DNA from 3 places in the Serratia sp. Ae19-1 genome. Region 2 is predicted to be linked to each of the others. Evidence: predicted binding sites of a transcription regulator. Region 2 holds the regulator's gene; each other region holds the start of a gene.

Region 1 (10,158 bases), on a different contig from region 2:
CGCGCAGCTTGCCGCGCAGCTGCAGCGCCAGCAGTTTCTCTTCGTCCGACAGCGGCTGCAGCTTGTAGATCTGCCCCCAGTCCAGACGCGAAGCCAGATCCGGCAAACGCAGGTTCAGTTGGCGCGGCGGGCGATCCCCGGTGATGAACAGACGGGTGCGGCCGGTTTCCAGAATGCGGTTATAGAGGTTGAAGATCGCCATCTCCCACTCTTCATCGCCGGCGATGCACTCGATGTTATCGATGCAGACCAGCGCCAGCTGCTCCATGCCGTCCAACACTTCAGGCACGAAGTAAGCGCGCTTGTCGAGCGGCACATAGCCCACCGCTTCCCCTTTCTGCGAAAGCTCGGCGCAGGCCGCATGCAGCAAATGGCTGCGCCCGCCGCCTTCACGCGACCAAAAATAGATATAGCTGCCATGTTCCTGACGGACGGCGGATTGGATCGCGGCTAATAGGGATGGGTTCTCGCCCGGATAAAAACTGGCGAAAGTTTCATCATCGGGAAGATAAAGTGGCAGTGAAAGCTGTGCCGGCGTATTCAGAGAAGCACCTCAACCAAAACTGGCAGAAAAACGCGGGCAGTTTAACACAGAAAACGGCCGCTGTTGAACCGGCAGGATCTTATGCCGCAATAGTGAGCAATGCCTTAGCGTCGTTTAATCGATTGCGGCTCCCTCACCGGCAAGAATAGTCTGATATCAAACCCTAACCCCATGCCTACGCAGGTTAAATTTGTAATTTAAGTAAAACCTGACCTAGTATAGGTAGGCAAAACGCAATCACCATCAACAAGGTTTCTGCAAGGATATAGACGATGAAAGTATGGAATAAAGTGCTGTTGGCCTCCTTTATCGGGTTGTTGGTTGCCGGCTGTGATGACTCCTCCAAGGTTGACGCCAACCTGGATAAAGCCAAAGACAGCGCCGAGCAGATGAAAGACGCCGCCCAGAAAAAAGCGGACGATCTGACGGACAAGGCGAAAGCGACGGCGGATGAAATCAAAAAAGAGGCCGCCACGCAGGCTGACCAACTGAAGGACAAAGCCTCGGCGATTAAAGATGAAGCCGCCAAGCAAGCGGACGCCATCACCAACGACGCCAAGGCCAAAGCCGCCGCGCTCAAAGATGACGCCGGCAAGCAGAGCCAGCAGTTGGTGGATCAGGCCAAGGCCATCAAAAACGACGCCATCAACGGCGCCAACGATCTGACCGAGCAAGCCAAGGCGAAAACCGAAGCCATCAAGAACAGCGCCGAAAACAAAGCGCAAGAGTTGAAACAAGAGACCGATGCGGCGGTGAACGGCAATACACAGCCGGCCACCCAGCAGTAAGCCATACTCAGCCACCAAGAGAGGAGCAGTAAATGGGGATTATTTCCTGGATTATCTTCGGCCTGATCGCCGGTATTTTGGCTAAGTGGATCATGCCCGGCAAAGACGGCGGCGGCTTTATCCTGACCGTTGTGCTGGGGATCGTCGGCGCCGTGGTCGGCGGCTATATCAGCACCTTCTTCGGCTACGGCAAGGTTGACGGCTTCAACTTCGGCAGCTTCGTGGTGGCGGTCATCGGCGCCATCGTGGTGCTGTTCGTGTACCGCAAAATTCGCAATTAAGGCGAATGCTCTATCAAAAGGGCAGCCCGTGGGCTGCCCTTTTCGTTACTTCTGCTCGGCCGGTTCGTCCGGCGCGTCGAGCACCTCTTCTTCCTTGCGGAACAGGCTGATAACCTTGAACAGCAGGCTCAGACCGATGCCGACGATGGTCGCCAGCGCCATGCCTTTCAGCTCCGCCGCGCCGATATGCACCTTGGCGCCGCTCACGCCGATGATCAGGATCACCGAGGTCAAAATCAGGTTTTGCGCTTTGTTGTAATCCACTTTGGATTCGATCAGCACGCGAATGCCCGAGGCGCCGATCACGCCGTACAGCAGCAGGGAAACGCCGCCCATCACCGGCACCGGCACCGCCTGGATCGCCGCCGCCAGCTTGCCGATGCAAGACAGCAGGATAGCCAACACCGCCGCGCCGCCGATCACCCAGGTGCTGTAAACCTTGGTGATGGCCATCACGCCGATGTTCTCGCCGTAGGTGGTGTTCGGCGTGGAGCCGAAGAAGCCGGAGAACACCGTCGAGATGCCGTTGGCGAACATCGAGCGGTGCAGGCCCGGATCGCGGATCAGATCTTTTTTCACAATGTTGGCGGTCACCACCAGGTGCCCGACGTGCTCGGCGATCACCACCAGCGCCGCCGGCAGAATGGTAAAGATGGCGAACCACTCAAAGCGCGGGGTGTAGAAGGTCGGCAGTGCGAACCAGTGCGCCTCGCGGATCGGGGTCAAATCCACCACGCCCATGAAGAACGACAGCGCATAGCCCACCAGCACGCCGATCAGGATCGGGATAATCGCCAGGAAACCGCGGAACAGCACCGAGCCGAGCACCGTGACCGCCAGCGTCACCAGAGAAATGGTGATGGTGGTCGAGTCGGCGCTGGCGCCTTCCGCCGGCAGCAGCCCCGCCATGTTGGCCGCCACGCCCGCCAACTCCAGGCCGATGACGGCAACGATCGCCCCCATCGCCGCCGGCGGGAACATCACGTCCAGCCAGCCGGTGCCGGCCTTTTTCACGATCAGTGCCACCAGGCAGAACAGCACGCCGCACATGATGAAACCGCCCAACGCCACTTCATAACCGAGCGGCAACAGCAGTAGCACCGGCGAGATAAACGCGAAGCTGGAACCGAGATAGGCCGGGATCTTGCCTTTACAGATGAACAGATACAGCAGCGTGCCGATACCGTTGAACAGCAGTACGGTCGCCGGGTTGATCTTGAACAGGATAGGCACCAGCACGGTTGCGCCGAACATGGCGAACAGGTGCTGGAAGCTGAGCGGAATGGTCTGGAGCAGCGGCGGGCGCTCGCTGACGCCGATGGCGCGACGGGTCATGTGTGCTTTTCCTCTGAGTCATTAATCGTTATGCAAGCTGAATTGTCTATGCTCAATGGATTTCAAGTTACAGCCAGGCGGCCAGGGCAATAATCCCCAGGAGCTTATATCAAATAAGTGACTGAGGTTATTGCCTGCAGCCAACAACGCTGTAGCTTGAAAGACGAAGAGCATAAAAAAGCCGACTCGTTAAGTCGGCTCAAATGTTTACTTGGTACCAAATATCTTGTCGCCCGCATCGCCCAGGCCAGGCACGATGTAGCCCTTGTCGTTCAGGCACTGATCGATGGAAGCGGTGTACAGCTCAACGTCCGGGTGCGCTTTCTCCAGCGCGGCGATGCCTTCCGGCGCCGCCACCAGCACCAGCACCTTGATGCTGTGGCAGCCGGCTTTTTTCAGCAGATCGATAGTGGCGATCATCGAACCGCCGGTGGCCAGCATCGGGTCGACGACCAGCGCCATGCGCTCTTCGATGTTGGAAACCAGCTTCTGGAAGTACGGCACCGGCTCCAGGGTTTCTTCATCGCGGTAAACGCCCACCACGCTGATGCGCGCGCTCGGCACGTGCTCCAGCACCCCTTCCATCATGCCCAGCCCTGCGCGCAGGATCGGCACTACGGTAATCTTTTTCCCTTTGATCTGATCCACTTCAACTGGCCCGCACCAGCCTTCGATGGTGACTTTTTCCGTCTCCAGATCGGCGGTCGCTTCATAGGTCAGTAAACTACCCACTTCTGAGGCCAGCTCACGGAAGCGTTTGGTGCTGATGTCATTTTCGCGCATCAGGCCAAGCTTGTGTTTTACCAGCGGGTGTTTCACCTCAACGATCTTCATCATTTTTCTCCTATTAAGGTGGTTGCGGCCAAAAAAATCGCGGGATTATACCTCCTTTTTTTCGCCGCGCCACCCACAATAGCCCGATCGGGATCAACAAAAGTTTGAATATCAGTATAGATGACGAAAAAGCAGAGCCGGTTCACAAGCCGCTCGCAAACGTTTGCCTGCGCTGTTAGAATTGCCGCGCCTTATTCCGGAATCAACATCGGAAGCACAGTTTTCAAACCGCAAATCGTCGTGGGGAATCGCGCAGTGACCGACAAAACCTCTCTCAGCTATAAAGACGCAGGTGTCGATATCGATGCAGGCAACGCATTGGTAGACCGCATCAAAGGTGTAGTTAAACAGACCCGTCGCCCGGAAGTGATGGGCGGTCTGGGCGGGTTTGGCGCCCTGTGTGCGTTGCCGCAGAAATACCGCGAGCCGGTGCTGGTTTCCGGTACCGACGGCGTGGGCACCAAGCTGCGTCTGGCGATGGATCTGAAACGCCACGACACTATCGGCATCGATCTGGTGGCGATGTGCGTCAACGATCTGGTGGTTCAGGGCGCCGAGCCGCTGTTCTTCCTCGACTACTACGCCACCGGCAAACTGGACGTAGACACTGCGGCCAGCGTGATCACCGGCATCGCCGAAGGCTGCAAACAGTCCGGCTGTGCGTTGGTGGGCGGCGAAACCGCTGAAATGCCGGGCATGTACCACGGCGAAGACTACGACGTGGCTGGTTTCTGCGTCGGCGTGGTCGAAAAATCCGAGATCATCGACGGCAGCAAAGTGCAGTCCGGCGACGCGCTGATCGCTCTGGGCGCTTCCGGCCCGCACTCCAACGGTTACTCGCTGGTGCGCAAGATCCTGGAAGTGAGCAACACCGATCCGACCGTGACTCAGCTGGAAGGCAAACCGCTGGCCGACCACCTGCTGGCGCCGACCAAGATTTACGTGAAGTCCGTGCTGGAGCTGATCGAGAAGGCGGACGTCCACGCCATCGCTCACCTCACCGGCGGCGGCTTCTGGGAAAACATTCCGCGCGTGCTGCCGGAAGGCATGCAGGCGGTGATCGACGAAGCCAGCTGGCAGTGGCCGGCGGTGTTCACCTGGCTGCAGCAGGCCGGTAACGTCAGCCGTCATGAAATGTACCGCACCTTCAACTGCGGCGTAGGCATGGTTATCGCCCTGCCGGAAGCCGAAGTGGAAGCGGCCATCGCGCTGCTGACCGCGGCAGGTGAAAAAGCGTGGAAAATCGGTAAACTGACCGCCTCTTCCGACGAACAACAAGTGGTCATCAACTGATGAAAAAGATCGTGGTGTTGGTCTCCGGCCAGGGGAGCAATCTCCAGGCGTTGATTGACGCCTGCCAGCAGGGCCGCATCGCCGCTGAGATCGTAGCGGTGTTCAGCAACAAGGCGCAGGCTTACGGCCTGCAACGCGCCGAAGCGGCGGGCATCGCCGCCCAGGCGCTGGATGCCAAGGCTTACGCCGATCGCGCGGCGTTCGACGCCGCGCTGGCGGACGCCATCGACCAGTACCAGCCCGATCTGGTGGTGCTGGCCGGCTACATGCGCATCCTCAGCCCGCAGTTCGTGCAGCGCTATGCCGGCCGCATGCTGAACATCCACCCTTCCCTGCTGCCGAAATACCCGGGGCTGCATACGCATCGTCAGGCCATCGACAACGGCGACAGCGAACACGGCACCTCGGTGCACTTCGTGACCGAACAGCTCGACGGCGGCCCGGTGATCTTGCAGGCCAAGGTGCCGATTTTCGCTGACGATGAAGAGGATGACGTGGTTGAACGGGTGCAAACCCAGGAACACACGATCTATCCACTGGTAGTGAGCTGGTTCGTCGACGGCCGCCTGGCGATGCGCGATGGCGCCGCCTGGCTGGACGGCGAACGCCTGCCTGAGCAGGGTCACGCCGCCGACTGATGCGCGCAGCCTGAACCTTGCCTAAACGGCGCCCGTGCGGCGCCGTTTTTTTTCGCCTTCCCCCTTCCCGGGACGTTATACTTTGCACAATTTCACGGCACAGAGGAGCCCACATGTCCAGCACTGCCAGCGTCAGGTTACGCCCATTGGAACGGGACGATCTGTCGTTCGTCCACCAGATGGACAACAACGCCAGCGTTATGCGCTATTGGTTTGAAGAACCCTACGAAGCCTTTGTCGAGCTTTCCGATCTCTACGACAAACACATCCACGATCAGAGCGAGCGTCGCTTTATCATCGAGCACGAAGGCGCCAAGGTCGGCCTGGTGGAGCTGGTGGAGATCGATCACATCCACCGCCGCGCTGAGTTCCAGATCATCATCGATCCCGCCCACCAAGGCAAAGGCTACGCCAGCACCGCCGCCCGTCTGGCGATGGACTACGGCTTCTCGGTGCTGAACCTGTACAAGCTGTACCTGATCGTCGACAAGGAGAACCCGAAGGCGATCCACATCTACAGCAAGCTGGGCTTCAACGTGGAAGGCGAGCTGATCGACGAGTTCTTCGTCAACGGCGAATACCGCACCGTGCTGCGCATGTGCATCTTCCAGCCGCAATATCTGGCGAAGTTCAAAACGCCCAATGATAAGCCGCTGGTGAAGTGACGCTTAGCAAGAAAAAGAGAAAACCCGCGAAAGCGGGTTTTTTATTGGGAAATAAGTGGCTAGTATTAAGGGATGCTCTTTATCGTCAGGAAATAGCCTGATGAATAAAAAATGAATAATATCCCCCAAGATAATTAATCGAAAAATAATTAATAGTGATAGTAAGAGTAACCCTCTGCCTCTACAAAGGAAAAATGCCATGACGACCGTCTCAAACCTGCTGCTTTTCATCGGTCTGGCGATGCTCGCCATCGCCGCCGGTCTGAATACCTATAGCGGCTACGCCTCCGCAGACCCCAATAGCACCCCGCTGTTCTCCCCGCTCTGGTGGACGCGCTGGTTCCCGCTCTATGCCTCAGGCGCTGCGTTGCTGCTGGTGGGGGTGGTGCTGCGGGTTTCGGGGCGGGGACGATAAAAACCCAATTTCATCGTAGATATTGCAGAACAAGTTATGCGGGAGACATATTATCAAAAAGAGCACTTTGTAACGCATATGCACTCTAACAGAATTACTTATAACAACTGAGATGGAATAGATACAAATTTAAAAAAACTAAAAACCCGCAACAGCGGGCTTTTAGTAGTCAAACAATAATATTACGCACTATTTATAACAGCAGCATCTAAGTCCAATCTTGATAGCCGTTTTCGTGAATCCAGACAAGGCCTGCGGGGCATGCATCAGATAAAAACCAATATCCATTAAAAGCGCCATATTCCATCTCTTCAGGAGTATTAGGAAAACTGGCTCTAAATTTATCGACCTGCTCTTTCACTGTTCCCTTCAAGAACTCGCCCCCGTTACCAAGTTTTACTATCCCCTCATTCATCAAATGCTCGATAAACCAGAGGAATAACTCTTTTTCCTCATAAAAAGAAAGACAGATCTTACCTGATAGACTATCCGGATGAATATTTTCCCAAATAGTCACCATCGATGCTCCCACAAGAGCTTCCTTCCTATTTTCATATTGCTCTATTGTAAGCATATAGATCACCTATCTAAACTTGATTTCAAACTTGTTATCCGAGAGATGCGATACTTTGTTTATATCTTTATTCCCAATAACATCAATAGAACACCGATACACACACCCTGATGTATCTATAGAGTAATTTATCATTTTTATTATTTTAGGTATCTGTATATGAAAGCTCCACACTCCCTCTAACCGAGTAAAACGACTCCGAAGAGCCGTTTCCATGCGTGGGTCAGCAGCCTCCATAAACGTTATCATGTGCCTATTTATGATGCATAGCACGTTGCTGAAATAGGGATGAAGACCATATCCTAACTTATTGCCTTGATAATATTCTGTACGATAGGTGTGACAGCCTCTGTCAATTTTTCATTGTCAATAGTGAAGACCAAAAGTTCAATATCGCTTTCCGCATCAAGTAGCTCCTGTCGTAACCATTTTTCCTCTACCGCTACAATACTGTTACCTGCGTTATCTATTTCTGATTGAACTTCAGCTACAGATAGTTTTCCATCTAAAAAGGCCATACAGGAAAACCTAAGTTTTTTAATTACATCGGGATAAATCCACTCACTCATTTTTCGCTCCTACGAAGGATTGTGATTATTATGTTACCATTATTCTCAGTAACCACACCAATGTCACCAGCCCGATAAATTGTCCTTTGAATACCATTAGATATGCTTGATTCAGTAACACCTGTTTTAATTACATGCTCAACTATATTGGGTGAAATGGTTTTTCCAGGTCCAATGGTTCCTGCTGGGGAACCTAAGCTTGTTGGTTGCATTCTGTCAACGGCATGTTGAGAGTAAAGACGATCACCTATACGTGCGTATTGACGTCCATCAACTGTTTTTTTCGGATAATTTTGCCAAGAGTCCCACGGAAGTTTCGTCTCACTTTTTGGCATGCGATCTAGAGCAATTAATGTGTTTTTCTCGGCAGCTTTAGAAGTAGCTTTAAGCGTGTTACTAGTTATTTTTACACCCAGCTTACCTGCGCCGGCGGCCCCAGCAAACAGCCCTAGCCCAGCCATCGTCAGTTTACCAAATTCCAGACCTGCACCAAAAGCGCCATCCACGCCTGCATGTTCATACTTCGTCTTGAATGTCTCGACCCGCCCCAGGTATTCCTGTTTCACACTTTCGCCAATAATCGAGAAGCGTTCATCGTTCTTTATCAGAGCTATTAATGCATCCGCGGCCTCGCGTGGATTGCTGGCCACGGCGACTAAACCATCCACCGTATCGCTGATTTCAACCGGGATGCCCGAGACTACACCCGCCGCAAAGGCGCCATCCTGCGTATGACTCGTTATTCCCCAACTAGCCAACACCAACGCTTTATCCAGCGGCGATTTCGCGGCCGCCAAATCTTTCTCCATCAATTCTTGCTGTTTGTGGCTGAGATAGTTGTATCGGAACGCATTCTCACCACCGATGGCACCGCTGTAAGCACCATCAGACTTGCCGGTGAAGACTGCGCCTGCGGCAGCGCCCAGTACTCGTGCCATCTGCGCCTGCTGTTCCGATTTCTTCTGCCACTCCTCTGGCTTGATGATATTGTCGCCCAATATCACCCCGGCTAGCTCCGCCGCCAGCGCCCCGGCCGCCGCGCCTTTGGCATTACCCTTGCCGATTTCTGCGGCCACGCCCGCCAGAACGGCATGACTTACGGCCCGGCCCGGTATATCGAGAACCTGACCGTTATCCCCGATCAGATTGGCGCCCTCGGCCTGAACCTGGCTGCCGATGTTCGCCAGCAGCGCATTGGTCAGGTTGTCTTTGAAGCTGCCGCCATTGATGGCGGTATTCAGGCTGGAACTGATGACCGATTGCCCCGCTACACGCTGAGCAATCTTGCTCCACCCCTCGTCCTTTATCAGCGCTGGCAATCGCGCCTTGTCTGCCGGCACATTGGTGTCCAGCACCTGATCAAAGCCCGCCAGTGCACCACCAATTGCCATTGCCGTCGCCGTCGCCTTGACCGTCTCACTACTGCCCAATACTTTCAGGGTTTTTGACAAATTGCCCTGATTATCGACCAGTGCCACCGCCACCTGGGAAGCCAGCGACGTCATGCCGGCGTAAGCCGAGCCATACACTGCCGACGAAGCGGTCGCACCGGCCACACCGGTGGCGGTCACGGCACTTTGGCCGGCCGCTGCAGCAAGACCGGCTCCTGCGGTAACCGCCGCCGCTGCGATGGCAATCACCGCCGCGACCGCCGGATTCAGGTGCTGGCTCTTGTAGTCCCAGCTATCATAAGCGTCCTTAACCACAGACCACTGCACGTCGTTACGGGTATTGAGATCTTTGAGCCAGTCCGTACCCGGTGTATTGCCCAACGCGGCTACCGCGTTTTGCAATGTCTGGCCGTTCTTCAACTTTACGTCAGCAGTAATACCCTGAGCCGCATCAACCGTTAACTTTCCGCCTGTATAAATACTTGGCAACACCCATTTATTGTCTTCATAGCCCCGGTTGGACTGAGTAATATAAAATCCTTTAGAAGACGTAACCGTTTGTTCAAATCCGGTATTTTTTACTGCACGGAAGTTGATTTTGCCCTGTGCACTGGTCAATCGTGCATTTTGCCCAGCCGCAATTTTACTGGCCTCATAGGTGCTATCGTCTCGGCTCAATAAGTTGATATCACCGTCGGCAGAAAACTCGGTGACCTTATTGACGACGTCGTGACGGGTTTGCTTAACCTCGGTTTTTTTACCCCACCACTTGCGCTTAACCTCTTTCTTTTCGTAGTGGCTAGATTCTTCCATCGCCTGGGCATAGAGATA
Region 2 (10,158 bases):
GATCAATACGGCGGCAGCATCGAGAATCGCACCCGCCTGACGCTGGAAGTGGTCGACGCGGCGGTCGCCGAATGGGGTTCCGAACATATTGGCATCCGCATCTCGCCGCTGGGGCCGTTCAACGGTCTGGACAACGGGGAAGATCAGGAGGAAGCGGCGCTGTACCTGGTGGAAGAGCTGAACAAGCGCAACATCGCCTACCTGCACATCTCCGAACCGGACTGGGCCGGCGGCAAACCGTATTCCGACGCCTTCCGCGACTCGGTGCGCGCCCACTTTAAAGGGGTGATCGTCGGCGCCGGCGCCTACACCGCCGAAAAAGCCGAAGCGCTGATCGAAAAAGGTTTCATCGACGCGGTAGCCTTCGGCCGCAGCTATATCGCCAACCCGGATCTGGTCGAGCGTTTCCGTCAGCACGCGCCGCTGAACGAACCTAAGCCGGAAAGCTTCTACGGCGGCGGTGCCGAAGGCTATACCGACTATCCGTTTCTGGCGAAGTAACCCGTCCTGACGCCCAACGGCCACGCAAACGCATGGCCGTTTTTTTATGCGCCGCTTGCAAAAAGGCCCGCACAAGGCGGGCCGCTGTTCCCTGGTGTTGTTTATACTGCCGTTTAATTTTTACACGGTTGCACGCAGGATTGATAATTGATTGTGCAGATCAATTACTTCGTATCGATCGGCACGCTCGATCAATAATTAGGCATCACCGGCATGACGACAACATGTGACATTGTCACTCAGTCGTTACATTGAATTTCCTTGCGGGACAAGGCTATACTCGCTTGTGCTTCAATCCACCCGCCGTCTGCCACGGCACAGTTAATTCAGAGGAATTATGCGCTTACTCCATACCATGATCCGCGTCGGTGACCTGCAACGCGCCATCGACTTCTACACCAAGGTATTAGGCATGCGCCTGCTGCGCACCAGTGAGAACCCGGAGTACAAATACTCGCTGGCTTTCGTCGGCTATACGGAAGAGAGCGAAGGCGCGGTTATCGAACTGACCTATAACTGGGGTACCGACAGCTACGACATGGGCACCGCCTTCGGCCACCTGGCGCTGGGCGTGGACGACGTCGCCGCCACCTGCGACAGCATCCGCCGCGCCGGCGGCAAGGTCACCCGCGAAGCCGGTCCGGTGAAGGGCGGCACCACGGTGATCGCCTTCGTCGAAGATCCGGACGGTTACAAAATCGAGCTGATCGAAAACAAACACGCCGGTCAGGGCCTCGGCCACTAAGCCTCCCCTTCAGGGCGCCCCGCGCCCTGCTGATTCTCCGCGCGATAGCGCCTGCAACCGGGCGCAAAATTTGCCATAATGCGCGCTGCATTCGATGAAGATAAGAAACTGATGGCCGAGAAAAGTGATCTTAACGCCCTGAGTGGTCGTTTTCGTGGGTTTTATCCCGTAGTAATAGATGTTGAAACCGCCGGGTTCAACGCCAATACCGATGCGTTGCTGGAGATCGCCGCCGTGACGCTGAAAATGGATGAAGACGGCTGGCTGCAGCAGGACGAAACCCTGCACTTCCACGTGGAGCCTTTCGAGGGCGCCAACCTGCAACCGGAGGCGCTGGCGTTTAACGGCATCGATCCGCACAACCCGCTGCGCGGCGCAGTCAGCGAATATGACGCGTTGCACGCCATTTTCAAAGCGGTGCGCAAAGGGCTCAAGGATCGCGGTTGTAATCGGGCCATTATCGTCGCGCACAACGCCAACTTCGATCACAGCTTCCTGATGGCCGCGGCAGAACGCGCCGGGCTGAAGCGCAACCCGTTCCATCCGTTCGCCACCTTCGACACCGCGGCGCTGAGCGGCCTGGTGCTGGGCCAAACGGTGCTGGCCAAAGCCTGCATCGCCGCCGGCATGCCGTTCGACAGCAGCCAGGCGCACTCCGCGCTGTACGACACCGAGCAAACCGCCCTGCTGTTTTGTGAGCTGGTTAACCGCTGGAAACGCCTCGGCGGCTGGCCGCTGCCCGCCGCCGATCTCGCCGAATAAAACCAATGAAAAAGGCGGCCCAGTTTGCACTGGCGCCGCCCGTTACGCGATAACCGCAAGCTTGTCGATTAAGACTGCTGGTCTTCCTGCGCTTTATACTTTTCAGCCGTCTCTTTGATCAGCTGCTGCAGCTCGCCGCGCTGATACATTTCGATAATGATATCGCAACCGCCGACCAGCTCACCGTCAACCCACAGCTGCGGGAAAGTCGGCCAGTTGGCGTATTTTGGCAGCTCGGCGCGGATGTCCGGGTTCTGCAGAATATCCACGTAGGCGAAACGCTCGCCGCAGGCGGACAGCGCTTGCACAGCCTGTGCGGAGAAGCCGCAGCTCGGCAGCTTTGGCGAGCCTTTCATGTACAGCAGAATCGGGTTTTCAGCGATCTGGTGCTGAATTTTTTCAATTGTCGTCGTCATTTATTGCTTCCTCAAGCCACATTTCATGGCTACAACATGCATCACGCGCTCTATTGTAGCGGCTGGAACAGTCGCAAGAAAACGCCATCTTTTGCAAGGATATTCACCCGCCGCCGATCGCGTTTCACCGGCCACGTCATTCCGGTCAAAACATACGCTGAGAATAACATTTTTAATCCGACCATTTCACTAATATATTGCGCCGCGACGACGGCGCGGATTAATTATCCCACCCGCCATGGGTTGACGTTTTTTCATACACCAACAGGCTGATTTTAAACCAAAAAAAATGTCATTAACGTTTTCTCACAATATGGATTATTATTTCTGAGTTCTTCGCTGTTTTATATGGCGAAATTCGGGAATACTGTAACTCTTTCGATATCCGTTTCGGGGCCAAGGTTGGTGACGTCGACATGCGTTTAATTCTTACGCTCTTTGCGCTGCTGTTTACGCAGCTCTTCTTCAATTTGGCGCACGCTGCGCCACAGGCGCGTATTGCCGCCGAGCAGCGTAAAAGCCATGCCAATGAAGCGCGGCCCGATGACCGCAGAAAAAAGAAAGCGGATAAAGCCGCCAAGAAAGCCAAAGTGACGGCTCCCGAGAAAAAAACCAAGACCGCCAAGGCCAAAAGCGAGAAAAGCGCGAAAAAGATCGTCAGCGCCAAACCCAAGGCCAAAGCGCAGAAAACCGCCAAGATTAAAGTCACCCCGCCGAAAAAGGGCTACAAAAAAGGCTATGGCCGCCACCGCGAAGCCGGCATGGCCACCGCCAAGCTGGCGCGTGAAGAAAAGCCGTTGAAACTCAGCCCGGCGCACAAGAAACGCTACCAGCACGCCAAACAGACCGCGATGGCCAAGCTGATGGGCCAGATGGGCAAACCTTACCGCTGGGGCGGCAGCTCGCCGCGCACCGGCTTCGACTGCAGCGGCCTCATCTATTACGCCTATAAAGACGTGGTGAAAATCAAGATGCCGCGCACCGCCAACGAGATGTATCACCTGCGTGACGCGGCGCCTATCAAGAAAAGCGAGCTGGAAAGCGGCGATCTGGTGTTCTTCCGCATCAACAACCGCGGCGTGGCGGACCACGTCGGCGTCTACCTCGGCAACGGCAAATTCATCCAGTCGCCACGCACCGGCGAAGAGATCCGCATCAGCCAGCTCGACAACGACTATTGGCAGAACCACTACATCGGCGCACGCCGCGTAGTGACGCCGAAAACCATTCGTTAATTTCCCGCTCTGCGCGGTTGCGGCCCGGTCGCAACCGCCTGCTCAAGCTATCGCCCATCGCACTTCCCCACGCGCATTTCTCGCTTTTCCTCCTGTTTTTTATGATGAAAATTGTTAAGATTGAATGACCACAATAAAAAACGGCCCATCCGGCTCTCGCCCCGGCGGGAAGCACATGGCGCTGTAAAGGAGGAAGCAATGTCGTTTGAATTACCTGCATTACCGTATGAGAAAAACGCGCTCGAGCCGCACATCTCCGCCGAAACCCTGGAATACCACTACGGCAAACACCACAACACCTACGTGGTTAACCTGAACAACCTGGTGAAAGGCAGCGAGTTCGAGGGCAAATCGCTCGAAGAGATCATCAAGACCTCTAACGGCGGCGTGTTCAACAACGCGGCGCAGGTGTGGAACCACACCTTCTACTGGCACTGCCTGTCGCCACAGGGCGGCGGTGAACCGCAGGGCGAACTGGCGGCGGCGATCGTCAAGTCCTTCGGCTCTTTCGCTGCGTTCAAAGAGCAGTTCACCGATGCCGCCGTGAAAAACTTCGGCGCCGGCTGGACCTGGCTGGTGAAAAAACCGGACGGCGCGCTGGCGATCGTCAACACCTCTAACGCGGCAACCCCGCTGACCGGTGAAGACAAACCGCTGCTGACCGTTGACGTGTGGGAACACGCGTATTACATCGATTACCGCAATGCGCGTCCAAAATACCTGGAAAACTTCTGGGCGTTGGTCAACTGGACCTTCGCAGCGGAAAACCTGGCGTAAGCACCGGTTTCTGATGTGACGAGGCGCAGCCAGGCTGCGCCTTTTTTAGCGCCGGAGGGAAATCAGTTCAACGCGGCAACGAAGCTGAAAGCGATAATGACCGCCAGCGCGCAAACGGTGGTGAACAGCGACATCTTCAATTCGGTATCCATGACAACTCCTTTAAAATGGGCTTTCCTAAGGATAAAAGGCGTACAATTAGTACGTCAAATCATTTTCCCACAGTTCGCCGATAAAATCTTGTTATCATTTCCCGGTTTATAATATCGATTACCTCTTCCACTTTTGCTCAATATGCGACAAAATTCGCAGTTCACAACTGCGTACCGGCATCCATGCCCCTCCTGATTAAGCGCTGAAGACTTCAACACACTAAAAACTCAGTTTTCGCTTCTCTGGAGAAGGATCTACGTAGGCAAACGATTAACATCACACTTACATGCTGTAAACATGTGAGTTCAGGAGTCATTCCTTACATGGCAACGATTAAAGATGTGGCCAAACGCGCGGGCGTTTCCACCACCACCGTTTCGCACGTCATCAATAAGACTCGTTTCGTCGCCGAAGAGACCAAAGCGGCCGTGTGGGCCGCCATCAAAGAACTGCACTACTCGCCGAGCGCCGTGGCGCGCAGCCTGAAAGTCAATCACACCAAGTCGATCGGCCTGCTGGCCACCTCGAGTGAAGCCCCCTACTTCGCCGAAGTGATCGAAGCGGTGGAAAACAGTTGCTACAGCAAAGGCTACACCCTGATCCTGTGCAACTCGCACAACAACCTGGACAAACAGCGCGCCTACCTGGCGATGCTGGCGCAAAAGCGCGTCGACGGCCTGCTGGTGATGTGTTCCGAATACCCGGATCAGCTGCTGGGCATGCTGGAAGACTACCGTAACATCCCGATGGTGGTGATGGACTGGGGTGCGGCGCGCGGCGACTTCACCGACACCATCATCGATAACGCCTTCGAAGGCGGCTATCTGGCCGGCCGTTACCTGATAGAACGCGGCCACCGCGATATCGGCGCCATCCCAGGCCAGCTGTCGCGCAATACCGGCGGCGGCCGTCATCAGGGCTTTATGAAGGCGCTGCAGGAAGCGCAGATCGACATTCGCGAAGAGTGGATCGTGCAGGGCGACTTCGAGCCGGAATCCGGTTACAAGGCGATGCACCAGATCCTGTCGCAAAAACAGCGGCCGACTGCGGTATTCTGCGGCGGCGACATCATGGCGATGGGCGCCATCTGCGCCGCCGACGAACTGGGGCTGCGGGTGCCGCAGGATATTTCCGTGATCGGCTACGACAACGTGCGCAACGCCCGCTACTTCACCCCGGCGCTGACCACCATTCATCAGCCGAAAGAACGCCTGGGCGAAATGGCCTTCACCATGCTGCTGGATCGCATCATCAGCAAGCGCGAAGAGTCGCAGGTGATCGAAGTGCATCCGAAGCTGGTCGAACGCCGCTCGGTCGCCGACGGTCCGTTCATCGACTACCGCCGCTAATCCCCTGAGCCGGAAGCCTGCACGGCTTCCGGTGCCGCCTCGCTCAGCCACTCCTGATTCAGCGTCTCCCCATCGCCCAGATACGCCAGTAGCCAACTCATCGCCGGTGACGGTTTATCCTGCTGCCAGGTCAGGCAGCAAGGGCTGGCTGGAAACGGCTGCTGCAGCTGCAACGCCTTCAGCTCACCGCGCTGCACCAGCGGCAGCGCCCGATGTGCCGGCATCATGCCGACGCACAGCCCGGCGCACAAACAGTCGAGCGCCGACGTCCAGTCCGGCACCACCAGCCGCCGCTGGTTATCCAGCGTCCAGGTGACGCGCTTGGGCAAATTGCGCGAGGTGTCCTCCAGGCAGAGCGAAGGGTACGGCCGCAACTGATCGTCGTGCAGCGGCCCCGCCAGCTGCGCCAGCGGGTGTTGCGGGCTGACTACGCACAGCCAGTTCATATAGCCCATGTCGCGGAAGGCAAAACCGCCGCCGACCGGCACTGCACGCGTGGCGCCGATCGCCATGTCCGCCCTGCCGTCCGCCAGCGCATCCCAGACGCCGTTGAACACCTCGGGTTGCAGCATCAACTCGACGTCGGGGAAATGGCGATAGAAATCCAGCACCAGCTGGCGGCTGCGCTGCGGTTTGACGATGATATCTACCGCGATATTCAGCTGGCCGCGCCAACCGTTGGCCACCTGCTGACAGTGGCGGCGGGTGTCGAGCATTTTTTTGATAACAGCTCGCGCATCCTTGATAAACAGCGCGCCGGCCGGCGTCAGCTCCACATCGCGGTGACGCCGCTCAAACAGCGGCACCGCCAGCCATTGCTCCAGCTGCCGCACGGTATAACTCACCGCCGACGGCACCCGGTGCAGCTCCTGCGCCGCCGCGCTGAAACTGCCGGTGCGCGCTACCGCGTCGGCGACTTCAAGTGAATATTCAGACCACATCGCTTTGCCTTCAATTTTTTTAACAGCACTTTGCAAATATTACCGTTTCACAAGCAGAGATCCAGCCGGATACACTGGCCGGCGCTAAAAACCTGCGACACTAAAATATTAACGAGAAATACCATGCGAAATTCTTTTGGCTTTATGTTCTACCTCGCCGGCCTGAGCATGTTGGGTTATCTGGCGACCGATATGTATCTGCCTGCCTTCGGCGCCATGCGCGAAGAACTGCAAATCTCCGCCGGCGCCGTGAGCGCCAGCCTGAGCATCTTCCTGGCCGGCTTCGCCTTCGCGCAGCTGCTGTGGGGGCCGCTCTCCGATCGCCTGGGGCGTAAACCGGTATTATTGATTGGCCTGACGCTGTTCGCCCTCGGCTGCCTCGGCATGCTGTGGGTGGAAAACGCCCTGCAGCTGTGGATCCTGCGCTTTATTCAGGCCGTCGGCGTCTGTTCCGCCACCGCCATCTGGCAAGCGCTGGTGGTCGACCGTTACCGCGAAGGTCAGGCCAACCGCGTGTTCGCCACCATTATGCCGCTGGTGGCACTGTCACCGGCGCTGGCGCCGCTGCTTGGCGCCTGGCTGCTGAACCACGCCAGCTGGCGGGCGATCTTCGCCGCGCTGTTGGTGATCACCGCGCTGCTGCTGCTGCCGACGTTGATGCTCAAAGAGCGCGCCAAAACGCAACCCGCCGCCGACGCGCCGAAAAACGGCGTCAGCTTCTGGCAACTGTTGAAATCTCCGGTGTTCAGCGGCAACGTCGCGATGTACGCCGCCTGCTCGGCCGGTTTCTTCGCCTGGCTGACCGGTTCGCCGTTCATCCTCGGCGATATGGGCTATAGCCCGAGCGACATCGGTCTGAGCTATGTGCCGCAAACGCTGGCCTTCCTGCTGGGCGGCTACGGCTGCCGCGCCGCGCTCAAGCGCATCAATGGCAAAACTCTGCTGCCGTGGCTGCTGGTAGCTTATGGTGTCAGCATGGTGGCGCTGTATCTGGTGGCGACGCTGACCTCTCCGACGCTCACCACGCTGCTGATTCCATTCTGCGTGATGGCGCTGGTCAATGGCGCCGGCTACCCGATCATGGTGGCGAATGCGCTGATGCCGTTCCCGGAAAGCAGCGGCAAAGCCGCCGCGCTGCAAAATACGCTGCAGCTGGGGCTGTGTTTTGTGGCGAGCATGCTGGTATCGGCGTTTATTGCCCAGCCGCTGTTGGCGACGGTGACGGTAATGGTGTCTACGGTGATTCTGGCCGCGCTGGGGTATTTCCTGCAGCGGGGGAAAACGGCCGATGCGCAGCAAAAGGCGCAGCGGGAACATGCTAACTCAGCGTCATAATTGCCAAACTTAATAATCACTTAAAGAATATGCGTGCCGAGTGCGATTTACAGTTGAGTCGACGCCTCGGCACGCCTATACTCAAAAACAACCTTTTAAAGTAACACCTTATAATCTTTATATCTCAATTAGCGCTTGTGTACGCGTCTTGCGTCACACTCTTTTTAAGGATGCGTTCATCTCGCGCCATTTGCGCCGGGTAGCTTCTTAAAATTTCCTCTGTTCATAGTCGGATATCAGACGCCGCGGGCCTATTTTCCGCCGGTAAACGTATGCACCCGCAGAAATTGTCTAAGCTGTTTCCTAACGGGTCATCAGTCAGAAGAAGGTGATGGAGAAGCTATGAGTTCATCGTGTATAGAAGATCTGAGTATCCAGGACAATCAGTGGTACCGTATCGCGCATGAAATGCTCGGCCTGGCCGGCATTGAAATCAACGGTTCGCGCCCCTTCGATATTCAGGTTAAAAACCCCGAATTCTTTAAACGCGTGTTGCAGCAAGGCTCGTTGGGCCTGGGCGAAAGCTATATGGACGGCTGGTGGGAGTGTGAGCGGCTGGATATGTTCTTCCAGCGCGTGGTTAGCGCCGGGCTGGAGAAAAAACTCCCCCACCACCTGAAAGATACCCTGCGTATCGCCGCCGCGCGCCTGACCAATCTGCAATCGAAAAAGCGCGCCTGGATCGTCGGCAAAGAGCATTACGATCTCGGCAACGATCTGTTTACCCTGATGCTCGATCCTTACATGCAATATTCCTGCGGCTACTGGAAAGACGCCACCACGCTGGAAGAGGCGCAGGAAGCGAAGCTGCGGATGATCTGCGAGAAACTGCAGCTGCAGCCGGGCATGCGCTTGCTGGACATCGGCTGCGGTTGGGGCGGCCTCTCCGCCTACGCGGCGAAAAACTACGGCGTGTCGGTGGTTGGCGTGACCATTTCCGCCGAACAGCAGAAGCTGGCTCAGGCGCGCTGCGCCGGACTCGATGTGCAGATCCTGCTGCAGGATTACCGCGACCTGCATCAGCAGTTCGATCGCATCGTCTCGGTCGGCATGTTCGAGCACGTCGGGCCGAAAAACTACCGCACCTATTTCAACGTGGTAGAGCGCAATCTGGTGCCGCACGGGCTGTTCCTGCTGCACACCATCGGCTCCAACAAGACCGACATGAACGTCGATCCGTGGATCAACAAATATATCTTCCCGAACGGCTGTCTGCCGTCGGTGAGCCATATCGCCGAGGCCAGCGAAGGCCACTTCGTGATGGAAGATTGGCACAACATCGGCGCCGATTACGACCGCACGCTGATGGCCTGGTTCGAGCGTTTCAAACAGGCGTGGCCACAGCTCGCCGAGCGCTATTCCGAGCGCTTCGAGCGGATGTTCAGTTATTACCTGAACGCCTGTGCCGGTGCGTTCCGGGCGCGCGATCTGCAGCTCTGGCAGGTGGTGTTCAGCCCGAAAGGCGTTGAAGGCGGGATTCGCGTCTCCCGCTGAACGCTTTCCCGATAAAAAAAGCCCCGGCAACAACATCGCCGGGGCTTTTTTTTGCGCTTTCGGACCCTGCGGGTTAACCGCAGTAAACGCGAATAATTTTATCGTTGCTATCGCCAAGGAAGTTCAGACGGCGCAGGTTGAAATCCATGGTAACGGCGGAGTTATACGGAATGGCTCGCACTTTGGATTCGATCCGTACGCCTTCCAGCGAAGTCATCGGCTTGCCGACGTAGTTTTGATACTGCGAAGCGCCGCAGGTATCGTCCGCATCGGCCATTTGCGCGCCGGCGCCCTGCTCAGGTGAACTGCTGCAGGCGCTCAGCGCCAGCAACGCGGTTAACAACAACGTTTTCCCATAAAACTTCACGCGTTTCTCCTCTCTGCTTATGATTCGATTCCGGCGGCAACGCCAGAATCGCGGTCAGTCTTTGTGCGCCGGCGCCATCGCCG
Region 3 (10,158 bases), on a different contig from region 2:
GCGTTTGCCGGCGCGCAGCCAGCTGCCGGAGGCGCGCAACAGGCCGCCTTCCCAGCGGGTGGTGAACTGCTGAATGGCGATGCCGGCGGAAGAGAGCCGCAGGGTGGCGATCGGGTCGATCAGGTGGAAGCCGCCGTTGATCACATCGCCGGCGTTGAAGTTGAGCGAGCCGTCCTCGCTGCGCCAGTCGCCCTTTTCGACGCTGACGTTTTGCAGCGACAGATCGAGATCGTTAAACGCCCACGCTTTGCCCTCCAGACGCGCGTCGATCAGATCGAACCGCTTGAGGGTGACCGGTGGCAAGGTGGTGAAGCGCTGCATGAACTCCGCCAGCGTCAACGGGGTTTGCAGGCGTACGCCGCTCAGCCGCAGGCGATCCACCTGCCAGCTGCCGTCGACGGCGCGGCTGGCCACGCCGGTCAGGTCACCCTGCGCCAGGTCGGCGCCAAAGTTGTTCAACAGCAGCTGACCCTGCTTTTGCTCTCCCTGCACCAATACCTTCGAGGCGGGAATGCCGTTCAGCGTCATCGAGCCGGCGCTGAACTGGAACTGGTTGTTGTCCCCCAGCAAATGGTCAGCCAGCGGGCGCCATGGCGTGATGCCGGCGTTGACCTGCTGCGCGTTGAGCTGCCACTCGTTATCGTTGGACTGCAACGCCATGTTGCTCAGCTGCAGTACGTCAGCCTGTACAGGCAGCGCCGCCGCCTGCGGCTGCACGTTCAGCGTGCCGTCGCGCAGCGTGACGCTGTGGAAATAGCGCGGTTCGGTGATTTGGCGCAGGCTGAGGCCGAGATCGACGCGTTTGGCGACCAGCGCCTGCGGCTGGCCGTTGCGCGCCAGCTGCACCTCTTCCAGAGCGATCTGGTCCGGCTGGCTCCACGAATGGGTGATTTTTCCTATCGACAGGCGGTATTCGCTGTTGCCACTGATCCAGGCGCTCAGGCGGCCTGCCGCCCAGCGGGTTTGCCCCACCAGATACAGCACCACCGCCGCCAGCACCATCAGCAGCAGCAACGTCAGCAACAGCTTTCCGATAAATTTCATCGTCTACATCCGCATCGGTCAAAAAAGATACCCTGTTTATGCCGCAATTGGCCGGGCATCTCAAGGGCAATGGTCTGATAGACAATAAAAAACGGCCGCAGGCGGCCGTTTGAACGTCAAGGGACGGGTTACTTTTTCTCGTGTTCCTGCGGGAACACCAGGTTCAGCACGATGGCGGTAATGCCGCCGGCGGCGATGCCGGAAGAGAGCAGAGTTTTCAGCCAGTCCGGCGCGAACTGCAGGATCAGCGGCTGCTGGGAGACGCCCATGCCGACGGCCAGCGACAGCGCCATGATCATGATGGCGCGGCGGTTCAGGCGCTCGCGCGACACGATGCGCACGCCGGAGGCGGCGATGGTGCCGAACATCACGATGGTCGCGCCGCCCAGCACCGGCTCAGGGATGTGCTGCACGAAGCCGGCAACCGCCGGGAACAGCCCCAGCGCGATCAGCATCAGCGCCACCACAAAGCCGACGTAGCGGCTGGCGACGCCGGTCAGCTGGATCACGCCGTTGTTCTGGCCGAAGCAGGAGTTGGGGAAGGTGTTGAACACTGCCGACAGCATCGAGTTCAGGCCGTTGGCCAGCACGCCGCCCTTCAGGCGCTTCATGTACAGCGGCCCGCTGACCGGCTGTTCGGAGACGTCGGAAGTGGCGGTGATGTCGCCGATGGTTTCCAGCGAGGTGACCATAAAGATCAGCATCAGCGGCAGCAGCAGGTTCCAGTCGAAGCCCAGGCCGTAATAGAGCGGCGTGGGGATGGTGATCGCCGCCGTGGGCGCCGCCGGCGCGTCGGCGGGCAGCATGTCCATCGCCCAGGCCAACAGATAGCCGACCGCCATGGCGATCACCAGCGAAGCCACGCGCAGGTAAGGGTTGCGCTGGCGGTTCAGCAGGATGATTACCGCCAGCACCGCGCCGGCCAGCAGCAGGTTTTTCGGCGAGCCGAAGCTGTGATCGTTCATCGCGGCATAGCCGCCGCCGATCGAAGTCAGGCCGACCTGAATCAGCGACAGGCCGATGATCATCACCACGATGCCGGAAACCAGCGGGGTGATGATGCGGCGCGCCAGATGCAGCACGCGCGACAGCAAAATTTCGGTGCAGGAGGCGACCATCAGGGTGCCGAACAGCGCGGCCATCATGGTCGGCACGTCGGCGCCGCCGTTTTTCAGCGCCAGACCGCCCATGATCAGCGGCGAAACGAAGTTGAAGCTGGTGCCCTGAATCGACAGCAGCCCGGAGCCCACCGGCCCCCAGGTTTTGATTTGCAGAATGGAAGCCAGACCGGAGGCGAACAGCGACATGCTGATGATGTGCTGAGTATCCTGCGCCGGCAGGCCCAGCGCCTGGCAGATCAGCAGGGCCGGAGTGATCACCGCGACGAACATCGCCAGCAGATGCTGGCCGGCGGCAAACAGCGTTTGTGGCAGCGGCGGGCGATCTTCCAGGCGATAAATCAGTTCACTGGCGCGGGGTTCTGAGGCGGCTTGGCGCGCGGCATCAAGCTCGGAGGATGACATGCTCATGGTGTGGCGTTTCCAGATACGGCAAAGCAGGCATTTTAATGCTCCGCCCCGCAAAAGCAAACGGTTGCGCGTAAATATTATGTTGCCGACTTTCTCGTTTATGTCGCATTTTCATTCATTTTTTCTTGTCATCTCAGCGTTTTTTACTTCTAATCCTGCACTCATCAAGTTTAAAAACTCAGTGGTTTTCTATAACTTATTATTTTTATTTGGATCTTTTCCCTTACATGGAGTACCTGGATGTTTCATCTTGATACTTATGGCACGTTAGTCGCGGCGACGCTGGTTTTGCTCCTCGGGGGCAAGTGCGTCAGGACCATTCCCCTGCTGCGAAAATATACCATTCCTGCTCCCGTCGCCGGTGGTTTGCTGGTGGCACTCCTGCTGTTAGCCCTGAAAAAACTCGTCAACTGGGAAATCAGTTTTGACATGTCGCTGAAGGACCCGCTGATGCTGGCCTTCTTCGCCACCATTGGTCTGAACGCCAACCTGGCGCGTTTGCGCGCCGGCGGCAAGGTGCTGGTGGTGTTCCTGTTCGTGGTGCTGGGGTTGCTTATCGTGCAGAACGCCATCGGCATCGGCATGGCGAAAATGCTGGGGCTGGATCCGCTGATGGGCCTGATCGCCGGGTCGATCACCCTGTCGGGCGGGCACGGCACCGGGGCGGCCTGGAGCAAGCTGTTCATCGAGCGCTACGGTTTTGAAAACGCGACGGAAGTCGCCATGGCCTGCGCCACCTTCGGCCTGGTGCTGGGCGGCCTGATCGGCGGCCCGGTGGCGCGCTATCTGGTCAAACACTCCTCTACACCGGAAGGCTCGCCGGAAGACAGCGTGCAGCCGAGCGGCTTCGAGAAGCCGGAAAGCGGCCGTCTCATCACCTCGCTGGTGATGATCGAAACCATCGCCATGATCGCCATCTGTCTAAGCCTGGGGCAGCTGATTGCCGGCCTGCTGAGCGGCACGGTGTTTGAACTGCCGAACTTCGTTTGCGTGCTGTTCGTCGGGGTGATCCTCAGCAACACGCTGGCCTTCACCGGTTTTTATACCGTGTTCGAGCGGGCGGTATCGGTGCTGGGCAACGTCAGCCTGTCGCTGTTCCTGGCGATGGCACTGATGAGCCTGCGCCTGTGGGAGCTGGCCTCGCTGGCGCTGCCGATGCTGGCGATCCTGGCGGTGCAGACGCTGGTCATGGCGCTGTACGCGATCTTCGTTACCTACCGGGTGATGGGTAAAAACTACGACGCGGCGGTGCTGGCCGCCGGCCATTGCGGCTTCGGCATGGGCGCCACGCCGACGGCGATCGCCAACATGCAGGCGATCACCGATCGTTTCGGCCCGTCGCACGTGGCGTTTTTGGTGGTGCCGATGGTGGGGGCATTCTTTATCGATATCGCCAATGCCATCGTCATCAAGCTGTATCTGCTGCTGCCGGTGTTCCCGGCGGTGGGGTGATATCGCGAGCCAGAAAAGAAGAGGGCGCCGTCGGCGCCCTTTTTTATGCGTTGGAGTAGCGCGCCTTCTCCGGCAGCCAGCGCTCGATCAGCGCCTGGGCATGCTCCGGATAGTGCTGGTGGAGGTGGCGAGCGACGCGTTGCACTTCGGGGATCATCGCCTGGTCGCGCAGCAGGTCCGCCACTTTGAATTCGGCGCTGCCGGTCTGGCGGGTGCCGAGCAGCTCGCCCGGGCCGCGGATCTCCAGATCGCGCTGCGCGATGACGAAGCCGTCATTGCTGTCGCGCAGCACCTGCAGGCGCGTTTGCGCGGTTTTGCTCAGCGGCGTTTTGTACAGCAGCACGCAGTGTGAGGCCACCGCGCCGCGCCCCACGCGGCCGCGCAGCTGGTGCAGTTGCGCCAGACCCAGCCGCTCCGGGTTCTCGATGATCATCAGGCTGGCGTTCGGCACGTCGACGCCGACTTCGATCACCGTGGTGGCGACCAACAGCTGCAGCTCACCCTGTTTAAACGCCTGCATCACCGCCTGCTTCTCCTGAGCTTTCATGCGGCCGTGCACCAGCGCCACCTTCAGCTCCGGCAATGCGGTTTTCAATTCTTCCCAGGTGGCTTCCGCCGCCTGCGCTTCCAGCAGTTCGGACTCTTCGATCAACGTGCACACCCAGTAAGCCTGCCGGCCCTCTTCCAGGCAGGCGCTCTTCACTCGTTGAATGATGTCGGCGCGGCGGGTATCGGGAATGGCGACGGTGGTCACCGGCGTGCGGCCCGGCGGCAGCTCGTCGATGACCGAGGTATCGAGATCGGCATAGGCGGTCATTGCCAGCGTGCGCGGAATCGGCGTGGCGGTCATGATCAGCTGATGGGCGTGGAAGCCCTGTTCTTCGCCTTTCTCCCACAGCGCCAGCCGCTGATGCACCCCGAAGCGGTGCTGCTCATCGATGATCACCAGTGCCAGGCCGTTGAACTGCACCTGTTCCTGGAAGATGGCGTGGGTGCCGACCACCATCGACACCTGGCCGCTGGCGATGGCTTCCTGCTGCGCGATGCGTGCCTTGCCTTTCTGTTTGCCGGCCAGCCAGCCGACCTCCAGCCCCAGCGGTTCGAACCACTGACGAAAATTGTTGGCGTGCTGCTCGGCCAGCAGCTCGGTTGGCGCCATCAGCGCTACCTGCTTGCCGTGCGCGATGGCGCGCAGCGCCGCCAGCGCCGCCACCAGCGTTTTGCCGGAGCCGACGTCGCCCTGCACCAGCCGCATCATCGGGAAGTCTTTTTGCATATCGGCTTCGATGTCGGCCACCACGCGCGTTTGCGCACCGGTCGGCGAGAACGGCAGCTGGGCGAGAAAACGGTTTTTCAGCCGATCGTCCGGCAGCAGCGGCTGCGCCCGGTAACTCTGGGCACCGGCGCGCACCGCCAGCATGCTGAGGTTATGCGCCAACAGCTCTTCGAGGATCAGGCGTTTTTGCGCCGGGTGTTTGCCCAGCTCCAGATCCGCCAGCTGGATGTCCGGCGGCGGGCGGTGCAGGGTGTGCAGCGCCTGCGGCAGGCTCATCAGGCCGCCGCTCAGCTCCGGCGGCAGCAGTTCGGCAATGGCGCAGGTATCCAGCAGCTCCAGCGCCTGGTCGGTCAATTTGCGCAGCGTGGCCTGCCGCACCCCCTCGGTGGTGGGGTAGACCGGCGTCAGCGACTCCTGCAGCTCAACCTCGCTGGTTTCGCCCTGAATGCGGTATTCCGGATGGATGATCTCCGCGCCGTGGTTGCCGCGTTTGATCTCGCCGTAGGCGGTCACGCGGCGGCCGGTGGCCAGGCTGTTCTTCATCGCGGCGTTGAAGTTGAAGAACCGCATGGTGAGGATGCCGGTACCGTCGCTGATCTGGCAGGTCAGCATGCGGCGGCGGCCGAAGCTGATGTCGCTGCGCAGCACTTCCCCTTCTACCGTGGCGTAGATGCCCGGCAGCAGATCGTTGATCGGATAGAGGCGGGTGCGGTCTTCGTAGCGCAGCGGCAGATGCAGCAGCAGATCCTGAATGGTGTCGAGGCCAAGCTTGGCCAATTTGCCCGCCTGGCTGGCGCCAACCCCGGAAAGCGTGGTGAGTGGGACAGCATCCAGCAGGCGGCCTTTCATTTGCGCACCGTCGCCTGCATGGCCGCCCACCATTCGGCGCTGGCGACCACCTGGCCCTGTTCATCGATCTGCGGGCGCGGCAGCCCTTTGCGCTTGGCCACGTTGGCCAACACCGGGTAGCCGCCTTCGAACAGCAGGCGCTGCTGCTCTTCTTCGTCCAGCATGCTGTTATCGCGGCGATACAGGCCGGCGTTTTGCCGTTGGCGCTGCGCCTCATACAGGATCAGCGCGGAGGCTACGGAGACGTTGAGCGATTGCACCATGCCGATCATCGGAATGACGATGTCCTGATCGGCCAGCGCCAGCGCTTCTTCGGTGATGCCGGTTTTTTCCTGGCCGAGCAGCACGCAGGTTGGCCGGGTGTAGTCCACCTCGCGGAAATCGACCGCGCGCGCAGACAGGTTGGTGGCCAGAATTTGCATGCCCTGCGCTTTCAGGTGACCGACCGCGTCGCCGATGGTGCGGTGGGTTTTAACGCTGACCCAGCTGTTGCTGCCGGCGGCGGAGGAAACCAGGGTGCGCATGCGGGTGGTGGGCCACACGGCGTGGACCTGATGCACGCCGACGGCGTCTGCGGTACGGATAATGGCGGAGACGTTATGCGGTTTGTGCACCTGCTCCAGGCAAACCGTCAAATCCGGCTGCCGGGTCGCGAGCATTTCACAAATCCGCGCATAGCGTTCAGGACTCATAAGCGCTAGTTTCGGTTGCGGTTAACTTTGATCACATCCGGCATGATACGGATTTTACGCATAATGTTTGCCAAATGGATGCGATCGCGGGTGGTCAAGCGGATAAAGGCGCTATAAACCCGACCGTCTTTCTCTTCGGTGTTCAGGCTCTGAATATTGGACTCGGCCGCGTTGATCGCCGCCGTCAGGTTGGCCAGCGCGCCCTGGTGGTTAAACATATCCACCTTAATTTCGGCGATGAACTCCTGCTCGGTCTCTTTATCCCACTCGACCGCCATGAACTTCTCAGGCTCTTTCTGATAGCCGCGAATATTGCGGCAGGATTCATGGTGGATCACCAGCCCTTTGCCCGGGCTGACGTGAGCGATAATCGGGTCGCCCGGAATCGGACGGCAGCACTTGGCGAAGGTGATCAACACCCCGTCGGCGCCCTTGATGGCCAGGTTGCGCACGCCGGAGGACGCGCCCAGGCTGGACTGATCGCCCTGCAGGTTCTTCGCCACCACCACGCTCATGGCGTTGCCGAGGCCGATTTCCGCCAGCAGATCGTCCAGCGTCGCCAGCTTCATGCGGTCCAGCTCGTGCTGAATGTTTTCCTGCGGGATTTCGGCCAGCTTGCGGCTGCCACCCAGCGCGTGGTTGAGCAGACGGCGGCCGAGGCCGACGGAGTCGTCGCGCTTGAGGTTCTTCAGCATCTGGCGAATTTTGGCGCGCGCTTTCGAGCTGACCACGAAGTTCAGCCAGGCGGCGTTGGGCCGCGCGCCCGGCGCGGTGATGATCTCGACGGTCTGGCCGCTGGTCAGCGACTGCGACAGCGGGTAGGGCTGACGATCGACGCGCGCGCCGACGCAGGCATGGCCGATATCGGTATGCACCGCATAGGCGAAGTCGACCGGCGTGGCGCCGGCGGGCAGCTCGACGATGCGGCCTTCCGGGGTGAAAACGTAAATCTCATCCGGGAACAGATCGGATTTGACGCTCTCGATAAATTCAAACGAGCTACCGGCGCTTTGCTGCAGCTCCAGCAGGCTTTGCATCCAGCGCTGGGCGCGGATCTGCGCCGTGGTGCCGGTTTCGCCCTGTTCTCTTTCCTTGTAAGCCCAGTGCGCGGCCACCCCCATCTCAGCCATCTGGTCCATGTCTTCGGTGCGGATCTGCACTTCGACCGGCACGCCGTGCGGGCCGATCAGCGAGGTATGCAGCGATTGATAGCCGTTGGCCTTGGGAATGGCGATGTAATCTTTCACCCGCCCCGGACGCGGCTTGTACAGGCTGTGCACCTGGCCGAGCACGCGGTAGCAGGTATCGACCTCTTTGACGATCACCCGGAACGCGTAGATATCCATGATGGAATGGAACCGCTGTTCTTTCAGGTGCATCTTGAGGTAGATGGAATAGAGGTGTTTTTCCCGCCCGCTGACGCGGCAGGCGATGCCGGCTTCCGTCAGCCGCCCTTCGATCTCGGAGAGGATTTTTTGAATCATCTCTTTGCGGTTGCCGCGCGCGGCTTTCACCACTTCCTTGATCACGCGGTAGCGGTTCGGGTACAGCGCCTCGAAGCCCAGCTCTTCCAGCTCGGTTTTCAGGTGATGAATACCCAGACGGTGGGCGAGCGGGCTGTAGATTTCCAGGGTTTCACGCGCGATGCGCCGGCGTTTGTCGGGGCGCAGCGAACCGAGGGTGCGCATGTTGTGCGTACGGTCGGCCAGCTTGATCAGCACGACGCGGATATCCTGCACCATCGCCATGATCATCTTGCGGAAGTTTTCCGCCTGCGCTTCTTTCTTGTCCTGGAATTTCAGCTTATCGAGCTTGGAGACGCCCTCGACCAGTTCGGCGACGCTCTTGCCGAACAGCTGTTCCATATCTTGATAGGTGGCCGGGGTGTCTTCGATGACGTCGTGCAGCAATGCCGCCATCAGCGTCTCGTGGTCGAGACGCATTTCCGCCAGGATGCAGGCCACGGCAACCGGGTGAGTAATGTAGGGCTCACCGCTGGAGCGTGTCTGGCCCTCGTGCGCGTCGCGCGCGACGAGGTATGCCTGTTTGAGGCGCTTAATCTGCTCCTCGGGCAGGTAACGTTGAATCAGCAGATTCAGGCTTTCAAACAGGTACAAGGCGGACTCGCAGTCTAATTAACGACGACCTTCAGCAATCGCGGTAACCGCTTGAATTTCTGCGGCTTCCTGCTCTTGCTGCTCCTGGCGCTCACGCACGTCGAGGATCTGGCTGGTGATCAGGCCTTCTTCGATTTCGCGCAGGGCGATAACGGTGTACTTGTCGTTCTCTTCCGGAACCAGTGCATCTTTGCCGCCGGTCTGGATCTGACGCGCCCGACGAGCAGCGACCAACACCAGGTCAAAACGGTTACCAATTTTCTCTACAGCGTCTTGAACAGTTACGCGTGCCATATTTGTGCTACTCCACAGGTGACGAAAAGACTGGGCATGATACTGAAACTGCCTTCAGTCTGCCAATAGTTTGCTGATTAAAGCGTCATGCCGCAGCAACTGGCGGCCCAAACGCAGGCGTTCGGCGCGAATGATGGTCTTCAGATCGGACAGCGCCAGATCGAAATCATCGTTCACGATCAGGTAATCGTACTCCGCGTAATGCGTCATTTCCGCCACGGCCTGAGCCATGCGCTTGGCGATCACCTCTTCGGAATCCTGCCCGCGCCCGCGCAGGCGGCGGCCCAGTTCTTCCTTCGACGGCGGCAGAATGAAGATGCTGCGCGCCTGCGGCATTTTGGCGCGGATTTGCTGCGCGCCCTGCCAGTCGATATCCAGAAACACGTCTACGCCGGTCGCCAACACTTGTTCGATGGCGGCGCGCGAGGTGCCGTAATAGTTGCCGAACACTTCGGCGTGCTCAAGAAACGCGTCCTGCTCGATCATCCGGCGGAATTCGTCTTTCGAGACGAAGAAATAGTGCTCGCCGTGATTTTCACCCGGGCGGCTGTCGCGCGTGGTGTGCGAAACCGAAACCTGCGTGTCGTACAGCGGTTGCGTCTTTAACAAAGCCTGAATCAGACTTGATTTACCTGCGCCACTGGGAGCAGAGACAATATAAAGCGTGCCTTGAGCCATGATGATGTTCGTTGATAACGGTTGATATGCCAATAACAGCGGATGTGTATTTTCTCCGCACAGTATACACGGCTAACGCGCCGGGTGCAGCGTTAGCTCGCATTTTGCCCGCGGCTTTGCGCGGAAAAAGCGGTGAATGCGCGAATTTGCGCGTTGAAGGGCGACATTTCTGCAGTTTTGGCCTCGGCGGCGGCGCGTTGCCGCCCCGACATCAATGATCCGGATGC

The links. The regulator PurR, encoded in region 2, represses purine synthesis genes. The targets are predictions, from matches to a motif close to CANGCAAACGTTTGCNTG.
Region 1: a site for PurR is predicted at 3,935-3,952, ahead of purM (phosphoribosylformylglycinamidine cyclo-ligase). Genes of this name have one in related genera too.
Region 3: a site for PurR is predicted at 2,627-2,644, ahead of AAIE04_RS08350 (nucleobase:cation symporter-2 family protein). Genes of this name have one in related genera too.

The regions. Positions count from the first base shown of each region.
Region 1 covers NZ_JBCHWD010000007.1:30,464-40,621, forward strand. The annotation lists gene hda (DnaA inactivator Hda) at 1-544, opposite strand, end outside; gene AAIE04_RS19165 (E3 ubiquitin--protein ligase) at 817-1,332, shown strand; gene AAIE04_RS19170 (GlsB/YeaQ/YmgE family stress response membrane protein) at 1,365-1,613, shown strand; gene uraA (uracil permease) at 1,659-2,948, opposite strand; gene upp (uracil phosphoribosyltransferase) at 3,156-3,782, opposite strand; gene purM (phosphoribosylformylglycinamidine cyclo-ligase) at 4,038-5,075, shown strand; gene purN (phosphoribosylglycinamide formyltransferase) at 5,075-5,713, shown strand; gene speG (spermidine N1-acetyltransferase) at 5,827-6,378, shown strand; gene AAIE04_RS19200 (hypothetical protein) at 6,578-6,793, shown strand; gene AAIE04_RS19205 (DUF596 domain-containing protein) at 7,002-7,367, opposite strand; gene AAIE04_RS19210 (hypothetical protein) at 7,670-7,936, opposite strand; gene AAIE04_RS19215 (DUF637 domain-containing protein) at 7,933-10,158, opposite strand, start outside.
Region 2 covers NZ_JBCHWD010000006.1:299,694-309,851, reverse strand. The annotation lists gene AAIE04_RS18820 (alkene reductase) at 1-501, shown strand, start outside; gene gloA (lactoylglutathione lyase) at 839-1,246, shown strand; gene rnt (ribonuclease T) at 1,325-2,008, shown strand; gene AAIE04_RS18805 (Grx4 family monothiol glutaredoxin) at 2,077-2,424, opposite strand; gene AAIE04_RS18800 (C40 family peptidase) at 2,841-3,659, shown strand; gene sodB (superoxide dismutase [Fe]) at 3,858-4,436, shown strand; gene cydH (cytochrome bd-I oxidase subunit CydH) at 4,499-4,588, opposite strand; gene purR (HTH-type transcriptional repressor PurR) at 4,913-5,938, shown strand; gene punR (DNA-binding transcriptional activator PunR) at 5,935-6,879, opposite strand; gene punC (purine nucleoside transporter PunC) at 7,003-8,214, shown strand; gene cfa (cyclopropane fatty acyl phospholipid synthase) at 8,557-9,708, shown strand; gene AAIE04_RS18765 (I78 family peptidase inhibitor) at 9,782-10,075, opposite strand; gene AAIE04_RS18760 (riboflavin synthase) at 10,130-10,158, opposite strand, start outside.
Region 3 covers NZ_JBCHWD010000002.1:640,612-650,769, forward strand. The annotation lists gene AAIE04_RS08345 (AsmA family protein) at 1-1,044, opposite strand, end outside; gene AAIE04_RS08350 (nucleobase:cation symporter-2 family protein) at 1,173-2,573, opposite strand; gene gltS (sodium/glutamate symporter) at 2,814-4,025, shown strand; gene recG (ATP-dependent DNA helicase RecG) at 4,069-6,150, opposite strand; gene trmH (tRNA (guanosine(18)-2'-O)-methyltransferase TrmH) at 6,147-6,842, opposite strand; gene spoT (bifunctional GTP diphosphokinase/guanosine-3',5'-bis pyrophosphate 3'-pyrophosphohydrolase) at 6,848-8,959, opposite strand; gene rpoZ (DNA-directed RNA polymerase subunit omega) at 8,978-9,253, opposite strand; gene gmk (guanylate kinase) at 9,308-9,931, opposite strand; gene AAIE04_RS08385 (trimeric intracellular cation channel family protein) at 10,143-10,158, opposite strand, start outside.